Regions from separate parts of the Citrobacter sp. Marseille-Q6884 genome, predicted to be linked through region 1. Evidence: predicted binding sites of a transcription regulator. Region 1 holds the regulator's gene; the other holds the start of a gene.

Region 1 (5,124 bases):
AGCACCGTCAGCGGCGTGCGCAGTTCATGACTGGCGTTAGCGAAAAAGTTGCGCCGCGATCCTTCCAGTTGGTGCATCTGGGTGACATCACGCGCCACCATCAGCAATTGCTTATCGGTGTACGGCATGACCCGAATTTCCAGATGCCGTCCGGTATTGAGTACCAAATTGAGCGGACGGCTAAAGTCGCGTGTTTTCAAATACAAAGCGAATTCAGGGTAGCGAAGCAGGTTAAGAATGTTTTGCCCGCTATCATCCGGCCAGCGTAGCCCTAATACCTGCTGCGCCAACCCGTTACACCAGAAAATACCGCCCTCTTCTGTGGTCAGAACCACCGCGTCAGGCAGTGATTCAGCCCCGCTGCGAAAACGTTTAATCAGATTCCCCAGTTCACGACGGCGCTTTTTGTTACGCAGTTGCATTTGATGCAGGCCGTACAACAGCGGCTCCCAACTGCCGCGACCCGGCGGGGGCGTCATACTCATATCGACCCACAGCCACCAGGATAGACGCAATAAATTCCAGAAATGCCAGATAAGCAGTCCCGTTACCGACGCCAGTAAAAACCAGGGCAGATAACCGAAAAAAGCACTGAGGATAAAAGCCGGTATGCAGCAAAGTATCAGCTCCAGTACCAGCCTTTTCCATGACAATCGTTCAAGCAAACGTCATACTCCCTTTATAGCCTGGTCCATCAGGCTTTTATTCTTACCCATCAGAAACGCGTCGAAAAACGATATCCCGTCCCGCGCACCGTCTGGACCATCCGATCGTGCCCGCTGTGCTCCAGCGCCTTACGCAACCGGCGAATATGCACATCAACAGTCCGGTCTTCTACATAGACATTGGTGCCCCAGACATGATTAAGCAATTGCTCGCGGCTGTAGACGCGCTCAGGATGGGTCATAAAGAAATGCAGCAGTTTGAATTCGGTGGGTCCCATATCCAGCGGGTCTTCGCCGGTCATCACGCGATGCGAGGTGGGATCAAGGCTTAGCCCCTGCATCTCAATAACCTCTTCAACCGCCATGGGCGAAATACGACGCAACACAGCTTTAATACGCGCGACCAGCTCCTTGGGAGAAAACGGCTTAGTAATATAGTCATCCGCGCCGGTTTCCAGACCGCGTACGCGATCCTCTTCTTCCCCTCTTGCGGTCAACATCATCACGGGAATGTCCCGCGTCATCGCTTCGCGCTTGAGATGTTTAATGAACTGCAGGCCCGACCCGCCTGGAAGCATCCAGTCAAGCAGGACGAGATCCGGCCAGGGTTCATTGAGTTGGTTCACAGCACTGTCATAGTCTTCGGCTTCTACGGGTTGAAAACCGTTTTGCTCGAGCACGAAGCAGACCATTTCACGAATTGGAGCTTCATCTTCTACGACCAGAATACGTCTCGCCATGATTTGCCCTGTTTTTTTAATTAAACCGTTTATATCAATACGCTGTCATTATGCGTCAGATTTATGACAGATTTATGAAAAGATAATCCAGGTTTACTGCAGGCGGCTGAATTATGACAGTCTGGAGACAAGATATTCCGACTCATGCAGGGTTATCCCGTCATACTTCAAGCCGCATGTGCGTTGGCAGCGCTCGCTCACCCGAATCACTTACCTGAGTAAGCTCATCGGGATTCACTTGCTTGCCGCCTTCCTGCAACTTGAATTATTTAGGGTATATAATCCCACCCATTGTTTTTTTGCCATGGAATTCATATGCGCATCCTTCACACGTCTGACTGGCATCTGGGCCAAAATTTCTACAGCAAGAGCCGCGCCGCGGAGCATCAGGCCTTTCTCGACTGGCTGCTGGAAACGGCACAAACCCACCAGGTGGATGCGATCATTGTGGCAGGTGATATTTTTGATACCGGCTCACCGCCGAGCTACGCCCGTGAGTTGTACAACCGCTTTGTTGTCAATCTGCAACAAACTGGCTGTCATCTGGTCGTACTGGCGGGTAACCACGACTCGGTCGCCACACTCAATGAATCCCGCGATATTCTGGCATTTCTGAACACCACGGTGGTGGCCAACGCGGGTCATGCACCGCAGATCCTACAACGCCGCGACGGCACGCCGGGCGCAGTATTGTGTCCGATCCCCTTTTTGCGCCCACGAGACATTGTCACCAGTCAGGCGGGACTCACCGGGGGCGAAAAGCAACAACATCTGCTGGGAGCGATTACCGACTATTACCAGCAGCAATACCAGGATGCCTGTACGCTGCGCGGCGAGCAGAACCTGCCCATCATTGCGACCGGGCATCTGACGACCGTCGGCGCCAGTAAAAGTGACGCGGTACGTGACATCTACATTGGGACGCTGGATGCCTTTCCGGCACAAAATTTCCCACCTGCCGATTACATTGCGCTGGGACATATTCACCGGGCGCAGAAAATCGGGGGAACGGAGCATATTCGCTACAGCGGTTCCCCAATTGCCCTCAGTTTTGATGAATGCGGTAAAAACAAATGCGTTCATCTGGTGAGCTTCGAGGACGGAAAATTGCACGCCGTTGAAAATCTCACTGTACCGGTCACACAGCCTCTGGCCGTCCTGAAAGGCGATTTAGCCGCCATTACCGCACAGCTTGAACAGTGGCGTGGCGCGGAGCAACAGCCGCCTGTCTGGTTGGATATCGAAATCACCACGGATGATTACCTCCATGATATGCAACGCAAAATTCAGGCTCTGACCGAAAATCTGCCAGTAGAAGTTTTGCTGGTACGTCGCAGTCGGGAACAGCGCGAGCGCATTATGGCGAATGAACGACGCGAAACCCTGAGTGAACTGAGCGTGACGGAAGTCTTTGACCGCCGTCTGGCGCTGGAAGAACTGGAAGAGCCGCAACGCGAGCGCCTGAATCACCTGTTTAGCGCCACGTTACAGACACTCGCCGGAGAGCATGAAGCATGAAAATACTCAGCCTGCGCCTGAAAAATCTGAACTCCCTGAAAGGGGAATGGAAAGTTGATTTCACGGCAGAACCGTTCGCCAGCAACGGATTGTTCGCCATCACCGGTCCGACGGGAGCCGGGAAAACCACGCTGCTGGATGCCATTTGCCTTGCGCTGTACCACGAAACGCCACGCCTGAGTAATGTCTCGCAGTCGCAAAATGACCTGATGACGCGCGACACGGCGGAGTGTCTGGCGGAGGTGGAATTCGAAGTCAAAGGGGAAGCCTATCGCGCATTCTGGAGTCAGAACCGCGCGCGTAATCAGCCGGAAGGTAATCTGCAGGTTCCCCGCGTAGAACTTGCCCGCTGTGCCGACGGGAAAATCCTCGCCGATAAAGTCAAAGATAAACTGGAGATGACCGCCGCGCTTACGGGTCTGGATTACGGACGCTTTACCCGTTCGATGCTGCTTTCACAGGGGCAATTCGCCGCGTTTCTTAACGCCAAACCAAAAGAACGCGCCGAACTGCTTGAAGAGCTGACCGGTACCGAGATCTACGGCCAAATCTCCGCGATGGTGTTTGAAAAACACAAAACCGCCCGCACGGAGCTGGAAAAGCGGCAAGCACAGGCCAGCGGCGTGTCTCTGTTAGCCGTCGAGCAGGTGCAATCCCTCACAGAAAGTTTGCAGGTACTCACTGACGAAGAAAAACAACAACTTGCCCGCCAGCAGACCCAGCAACAGCACCTTAACTGGTTAATTCGGCAAAATGAGCTACAGGCAGAAATAAACCGCCACCAGCAGGCCTTACGTGCGGCGCAAGAAGCGCAGGAAAAAGCCCAGCCGCAACTCTCAGCGCTCAGTCTTGCGCTGCCTGCCAGATCGTTACGTCCACACTGGGAGCGTATTCAGGAACAAACCGCTGCGCTGAGTCGCACACGCCAGCATATTCAGGAAGTGAATGCTCGCTTACATCGCAGCTTAGCGCTGCGCGCGCGTATCCGTCAGCATGCGCAAAAGCAATCCGTCACGATGCTCACCGAACAACAGACGCTCAGCGACTGGTTGAATCAACATGATCGTTTCCGGTTGTGGAGCAGCGAAATTGCGGGGTGGAAAGCACTGTTAGCTCAGCAGGTTGAGGCCAAAACTCAGCTCCTTCAGTGGCAAAAACGACGAGAAAACGACACGCGTAAACTGGACGCCCTTCCTCAACCAGAACTGACGCTCACGGCCGAAGACGTCACTGCCGCACTGGCGCAACACGCGCAAAGCCGTCCGCTACGTCAGCGTCTGAGCACGCTTCATGGACACATCGCGCCGAAGCAAAAACAGTTAACGCAGCTACGCGCCGACCTGTTACAGCGACAGCAGGATCTGACTCAACGCAACGCCATCCTTGCCGATAAACGCCAGCGCTATAAAGAAAAAAATCAGCAACTTGCCGATGTGAAAACCATTTGCGAACAGGAGGCGCGCATTAAAGATCTGGAAAGCCATCGGGCGTCATTGCAACCCGAACAACCTTGCCCTCTTTGCGGCTCCACCACGCATCCGGCGATTAAGGCTTATCAGACGCTCGAACTGAGCATCAACCAGACGCGACGTGAGGCACTGGAAAAAGAGGTCAAAACGCTGGCCGATGAAGGCTCAACGTTACGCGGGCAGCTCGACGCGATCACGCAGCAGTTACAGCGCGATGAACGCGACATACTGGCGCTTTCACAGGAAGAGCAAGCACTCACTCAAGAGTGGCAAACTGTGATCGCCAGTCTCAACATTACGCTGCAACCCCAGGACGATATCGCCCCCTGGATAGCCGCCCAGGAAGAACATGAGCAGCAGCTTCACCAGTTGAGCCTGCGTCACGCTCTGCAGGCGCAAATCACCGCGCAATCAGAACAGATATCTCAACTCCAGCAGCAGATCCTTCAACGCCAGAGCACATTAGCGTTTGAACTTAGCCGCAATGGCCTGTCCCTGCCTGCCGATGGCGAAGAAACGGCGTGGCTCAGTGAGCGGGCAAATGAAGCGCAGCTGTGGCAACGCCGCCAGACCGAACTCACCGATTTGCAGGCGCGGATGGCACAGCTTGCACCGCTGCTGGAAACACTTCCTGAAGCCGAAACCACCCCGGAAAGTGATGAACATCTGTCACTGGAAAACTGGCGGCAGGTGCACGATGAGTGCCTCTCTTTACAGGCTCAGTGGCAAACA
Region 2 (5,124 bases), 410 kb from region 1:
GCGGTGATTGCCGCGCTGATGGAGAAAGATGACCGAATTGTCGCCGACCGGCTCAGCCATGCTTCGCTGCTGGAAGCGGCCAGTCTGAGCCCGGCGACACTGCGTCGCTTTAGCCATAATGATTCGCAGCATCTGGCCCGCCTGCTGGCTACCCCCTGTCCGGGGCAGCAACTGGTGGTGACCGAAGGTGTGTTCAGCATGGATGGTGATAGCGCACCGCTGGCGGAAATCCACGCGATGGCGCAACAGCACAATGCCTGGTTGCTGGTGGATGATGCGCACGGTATTGGCGTGACCGGTGAGGAAGGGCGGGGTTCGTGCTGGCAACAGCAGGTCAAGCCCGAGCTGCTGGTGGTGACGTTCGGGAAAGGATTTGGCGTCAGCGGAGCGGCGATCCTCTGTTCAGACAGCGTGGCGGATTATTTGCTGCAGTTTGCCCGTCATCTGATTTACAGCACCAGTATGCCTCCGGCGCAGGCGCAGGCATTGCGCGCTTCGCTGGCGGTGATTCGCAGTCACGAAGGCGATGAGCGCAGAGCAAAACTGGCGATGTTGATTCAGCGTTTTCGCGCGGGCATCAATACCCGATCTCTCACGCTGGCGAACTCAGATAGCGCCATTCAACCGCTGATCGTTGGCGACAATCAACACGCATTACGCCTGGCGGATACCCTCCGTCAGCAGGGATGTTGGGTGACGGCAATCCGTCCGCCTACCGTCCCGGTCGGCACGGCCAGACTGCGGCTCACGCTAACGCAGGCGCACGAAACCCAGGATATCGATCGTTTGCTGGAGGTGCTGAATGGCGCAGGTTGATAAGCAAGCCATTGCCGCCGCATTCGGACGCGCGGCTTCCCAATATGAGCAACACGCTGAGTTACAGCGCCAGAGTGCCGATGCATTGCTGGCGCTGCTGGCCGGTCGGCAATATGCGCAGGTGCTGGATGCCGGTTGTGGGCCCGGGCGAATGAGCCGCTACTGGCGGGAGCAGGGAAGCGATGTCACCGCGCTCGATCTTTCTGCACAAATGCTGGCGGAAGCGCAACGGCAAAATGTTGCCCAGCACTACCTGATGGCGGACATCGAAGCGATTCCGCAAGCCACGGCCACCTTCGATCTGGCCTGGAGTAATCTGGCCGTACAGTGGTGCGCGGATTTACGTAGCGCGTTAGGCGAGCTTTACCGGGTCGTGCGCCCTGGCGGAACGGTGGCGTTTAGCACGCTGGCGCACGGTTCTTTGCCCGAATTGCATCAGGCATGGCAGGCGGTGGATGACCGGGCGCATGCCAACCATTTTCTGCCCGTAGAGCAACTGGAAACCGCTCTGCAGGGGGGGAATGTTACGTATCATCTGCATGCCGTGACGCTGTGGTTTGACGACGCGCTAAGCGCCATGCGCTCGCTCAAAGGTATCGGCGCGACACACTTGCATCAAGGACGCGAACCGCGTGTGTTGACCCGCTCACAGTTGCATCAGTTACAGTTAGCCTGGCCCCAGCAGCAGGGGAAATACCCGCTGACTTATCATCTTTTTTTGGGAGTAATTCAACGTGACCAAAACCTATTTTGTCACCGGGACGGACACCGAGGTCGGTAAAACGATCGCCAGCTGCGCACTGTTACAGGCCGCCGGCAAGTCAGGGTACCGGACTGTCGGTTATAAGCCGGTGGCGTCGGGCAGTGAAATGACCCCCGAGGGGTTGCGTAACAGTGATGCGCTGGCTTTGCAGCGCAACAGTACACTGGCCGTAGACTATGCGGATATCAATCCCTACACCTTTGCTGAACCGACGTCGCCACACATCATCAGTGCGGACGAAGGAAGGCCGATTCTGGCTCCGGTGATGTCTGCCGGGTTACGCGCGCTGGAAGCGCAGGCCGACTGGGTTCTGGTGGAAGGGGCTGGCGGGTGGTTCACCCCGCTTTCACCGACGCTGAGTTTTTCTGACTGGGTGCAAGCTGAACAATTACCGGTCATTCTGGTGGTTGGCGTCAAGCTGGGTTGTATCAACCATGCTATCCTGACTGCGCAGGCGGTGCAGCAGGCCGGGCTGACGTTGGCCGGATGGGTCGCCAATGATGTGATGCCACCGGGTAAACGTCATGCTGAATACATGGCGACGTTGACGCGTTCTCTCCCGGCGCCCTTGCTGGGAGAGATCCCCTGGCTGGCGGAAGCGCCAGAGCAGGCATCAACAGGCCATTATCTCGATCTCAGCGCTCTGTCTCTGGCGGCACCCAGCCGTTAATCAGTGGGTCGCTGAACTGCGCCATCGCGCCCTGGGCAACATTACGCCCGCGGTGTAACAGGCAATAACAGTCGGCGACCCGACGAATAAAGGGCAGACTTTGCTCCGCAAGCATAATCGCGATACCCAGTTCCTGGCTCAACCGTACAATCAGATTGCCTAATTTGTGGATATACGCCTGACCTGTCCCGCGCGTGGGTTCATCAAGGATCAGCAGACGCGGACGCGTAGCCAGAGCGCTGGCGAGCGCCAGCTGGTGCTGATTATCATCCGACAGCGTAGCGCTTTTATGACCACGCAGAACGTACAGCTGGGGAAAGAGACGGTATATATCGCTGCTGCTCATCGCCTCGCAACCCCCAACCGCTTTTCGCGCAATATGCAGATTTTCCTCAACTGTCAGTTGCGAAAATATTCGCCGCTCTTGCGACACATAGCCAATACCCAACGCGGTGCGATTTGCCGCCGGCATGGGCCGCAGATCGCACGGCGGTGCACCGGCCTGATGCCAGAACATCGTGCCGCTTTCGATCGGTAAATGACCGGTGATGCAATTGATCAGAGTGGTCTTTCCCATCCCTGGCAGCCCCAGTACCCCGGTACACTTACCGGGCGGCAGGTCGAGATCCACATTCCAAAGCGAGTGCTGGTTGCCGTAATAGTGATTCACTGCGCGAAGACTCAACATGGTTTTTCTCCAACATGATGTTATCCGCCTCACGGGCCGAGTGTCGGTAGAAAAGTGCAAATCCCTTGCCAGAAGAGGAACCCGGAAGCAAAACAGCGGCATACATCATCTGCGCGGTGTTATTTCACGGGCGGGCACGATTTCTGGCCCATGTGCGCACAGTGTCAGTGCTTCCGGGCATCATGGTGGTGCAGACAACAAAATGGTGAAAATGCGAGCAAGATCTCGGCGGCGACATGCCGCTTCGTTAGCTGATAAATATCAAAAAATAGCGATAATTTTTTTTTACGCCACCCAAAAAGGGCTGAGGCGTGTTTTTGCCAGGCGGCAGTCAGCACGGGCTGCAGACAGTTATCCACTATTCCTGTGGATAACCTTGTGCATTAGAGTTAGAAAACACAATGTAAGCGAGAGAAGACGCGGCCTGCGACTAAATTGGTGCGAAAGACGGCTCAAAAGAATAGTCATTAAAATACAGGTGGTTAGATAAAAGCAATGGCTGTCGCAGAAGTGTCATGTATTGCCACAAAACTTTCATCGGGTCGCTTGACAAATGTTAAAAAAGTCATAGGTCTGGGGATAACACATTTTTGCTGGTGTTTTATCTCGCCGGTGCCGAAATTTTCACCCGTAGTGACGGGGTTTCTCATGGCGTAACAGAAATATTCTGGCGTGTTACTGTTTTTTCATCCAGTATATTTTACTGGCAAAATATACCACTGCGAGTAAAATTACACACCTGCCCGCCCATTGCTTCAGGTAGCTGCTCATGAGTAAACCGTTCAAACTGAATTCCGCTTTTAAACCCTCTGGCGATCAGCCTGAGGCGATCCGTCGTCTGGAAGAGGGGCTGGAGGATGGTCTGGCGCATCAGACGCTGCTGGGCGTAACGGGGTCAGGGAAAACATTCACCATCGCTAACGTGATTGCGGACTTACAGCGTCCGACCATGGTGCTGGCGCCGAACAAGACGCTGGCCGCGCAGTTATACGGTGAGATGAAAGAGTTCTTCCCAGATAACGCAGTGGAGTATTTCGTCTCTTACTACGACTATTATCAGCCGGAAGCGTATGTGCCGAGCTCCGACACCTTTATCGAGAAAGATGCCTCGGTCAACGAACACATTGAACAGATGCGACTGTCGGCCACCAAGGCGCTGCTGGAGCGGCGGGATGTGGTGGTCGTGGCCTCCGTTTCCGCGATCTATGGTCTGGGGGACCCGGACCTGTACCTGAAGATGATGCTGCACCTGACGGTGGGGATGATTATCGATCAGCGTGCGATCCTGCGCCGTCTGGCGGAACTGCAATATACCCGTAACGATCAGGCGTTTCAGCGCGGTACTTTCCGTGTGCGCGGTGAAGTGATCGACATCTTCCCGGCTGAATCGGATGACATTGCGCTGCGCGTGGAACTGTTTGACGAAGAAGTTGAGCGTTTATCGCTGTTTGACCCGTTAACCGGGCACGTTGAATCCACCATTCCCCGCTATACCATTTACCCGAAGACACACTACGTGACGCCACGCGAACGTATTGTGCAGGCGATGGAAGAAATTAAAGTCGAGCTGGCAGACCGGCGTAAAGTCCTGCTGGCAAACGACAAATTGCTGGAGGAACAGCGCTTAAGCCAGCGTACGCAGTTCGATCTGGAAATGATGAACGAACTGGGATACTGCTCGGGCATTGAAAACTATTCCCGCTACTTGTCCGGGCGTGGTCCGGGCGAGCCACCGCCGACGCTGTTTGACTACCTGCCTGCTGATGGCTTGCTGGTGGTGGATGAATCCCACGTGACCATTCCGCAAATCGGCGGGATGTATCGCGGCGACCGGGCGCGTAAAGAGACTCTGGTCGAATACGGATTCCGTCTGCCGTCTGCGCTGGATAACCGACCGTTGAAGTTTGAAGAGTTCGAAGCTCTGGCGCCGCAAACCATCTACGTTTCCGCGACGCCGGGCAACTATGAACTGGAAAAATCCGGTGATGAAGTGGTTGATCAGGTGGTACGACCGACCGGCCTGTTAGACCCGGTGATTGAAGTGCGTCCGGTGGCGACGCAGGTTGACGATCTGCTTTCTGAAATACGTCTCCGTGCAGCGATCAACGAACGCGTACTGGTCACGACATTGACCAAGCGGATGGCTGAAGATCTCACGGAATACCTCGAAGAGCACGGCGAGCGGGT

What was found. The regulator PhoB, encoded in region 1, activates phosphate uptake and scavenging genes when phosphate is short. The targets are predictions, from matches to a motif close to CTGTCATAAAACTGNCNNAT.
Region 2: a site for PhoB is predicted at 3,437-3,456, ahead of uvrB (excinuclease ABC subunit UvrB). Genes of this name have one in related genera too.

Annotation. Positions count from the first base shown of each region.
Region 1 is NZ_CAMDRE010000001.1:2,282,441-2,287,564, reverse strand. It holds gene phoR (phosphate regulon sensor histidine kinase PhoR) at 1-665, opposite strand, end outside; gene phoB (phosphate response regulator transcription factor PhoB) at 716-1,405, opposite strand; gene sbcD (exonuclease subunit SbcD) at 1,721-2,923, shown strand; gene sbcC (exonuclease subunit SbcC) at 2,920-5,124, shown strand, end outside.
Region 2 is NZ_CAMDRE010000001.1:2,691,900-2,697,023, forward strand. It holds gene bioF (8-amino-7-oxononanoate synthase) at 1-816, shown strand, start outside; gene bioC (malonyl-ACP O-methyltransferase BioC) at 803-1,597, shown strand; gene bioD (dethiobiotin synthase) at 1,551-2,249, shown strand; gene N7268_RS12725 (ABC transporter ATP-binding protein) at 2,215-2,937, opposite strand; gene uvrB (excinuclease ABC subunit UvrB) at 3,707-5,124, shown strand, end outside.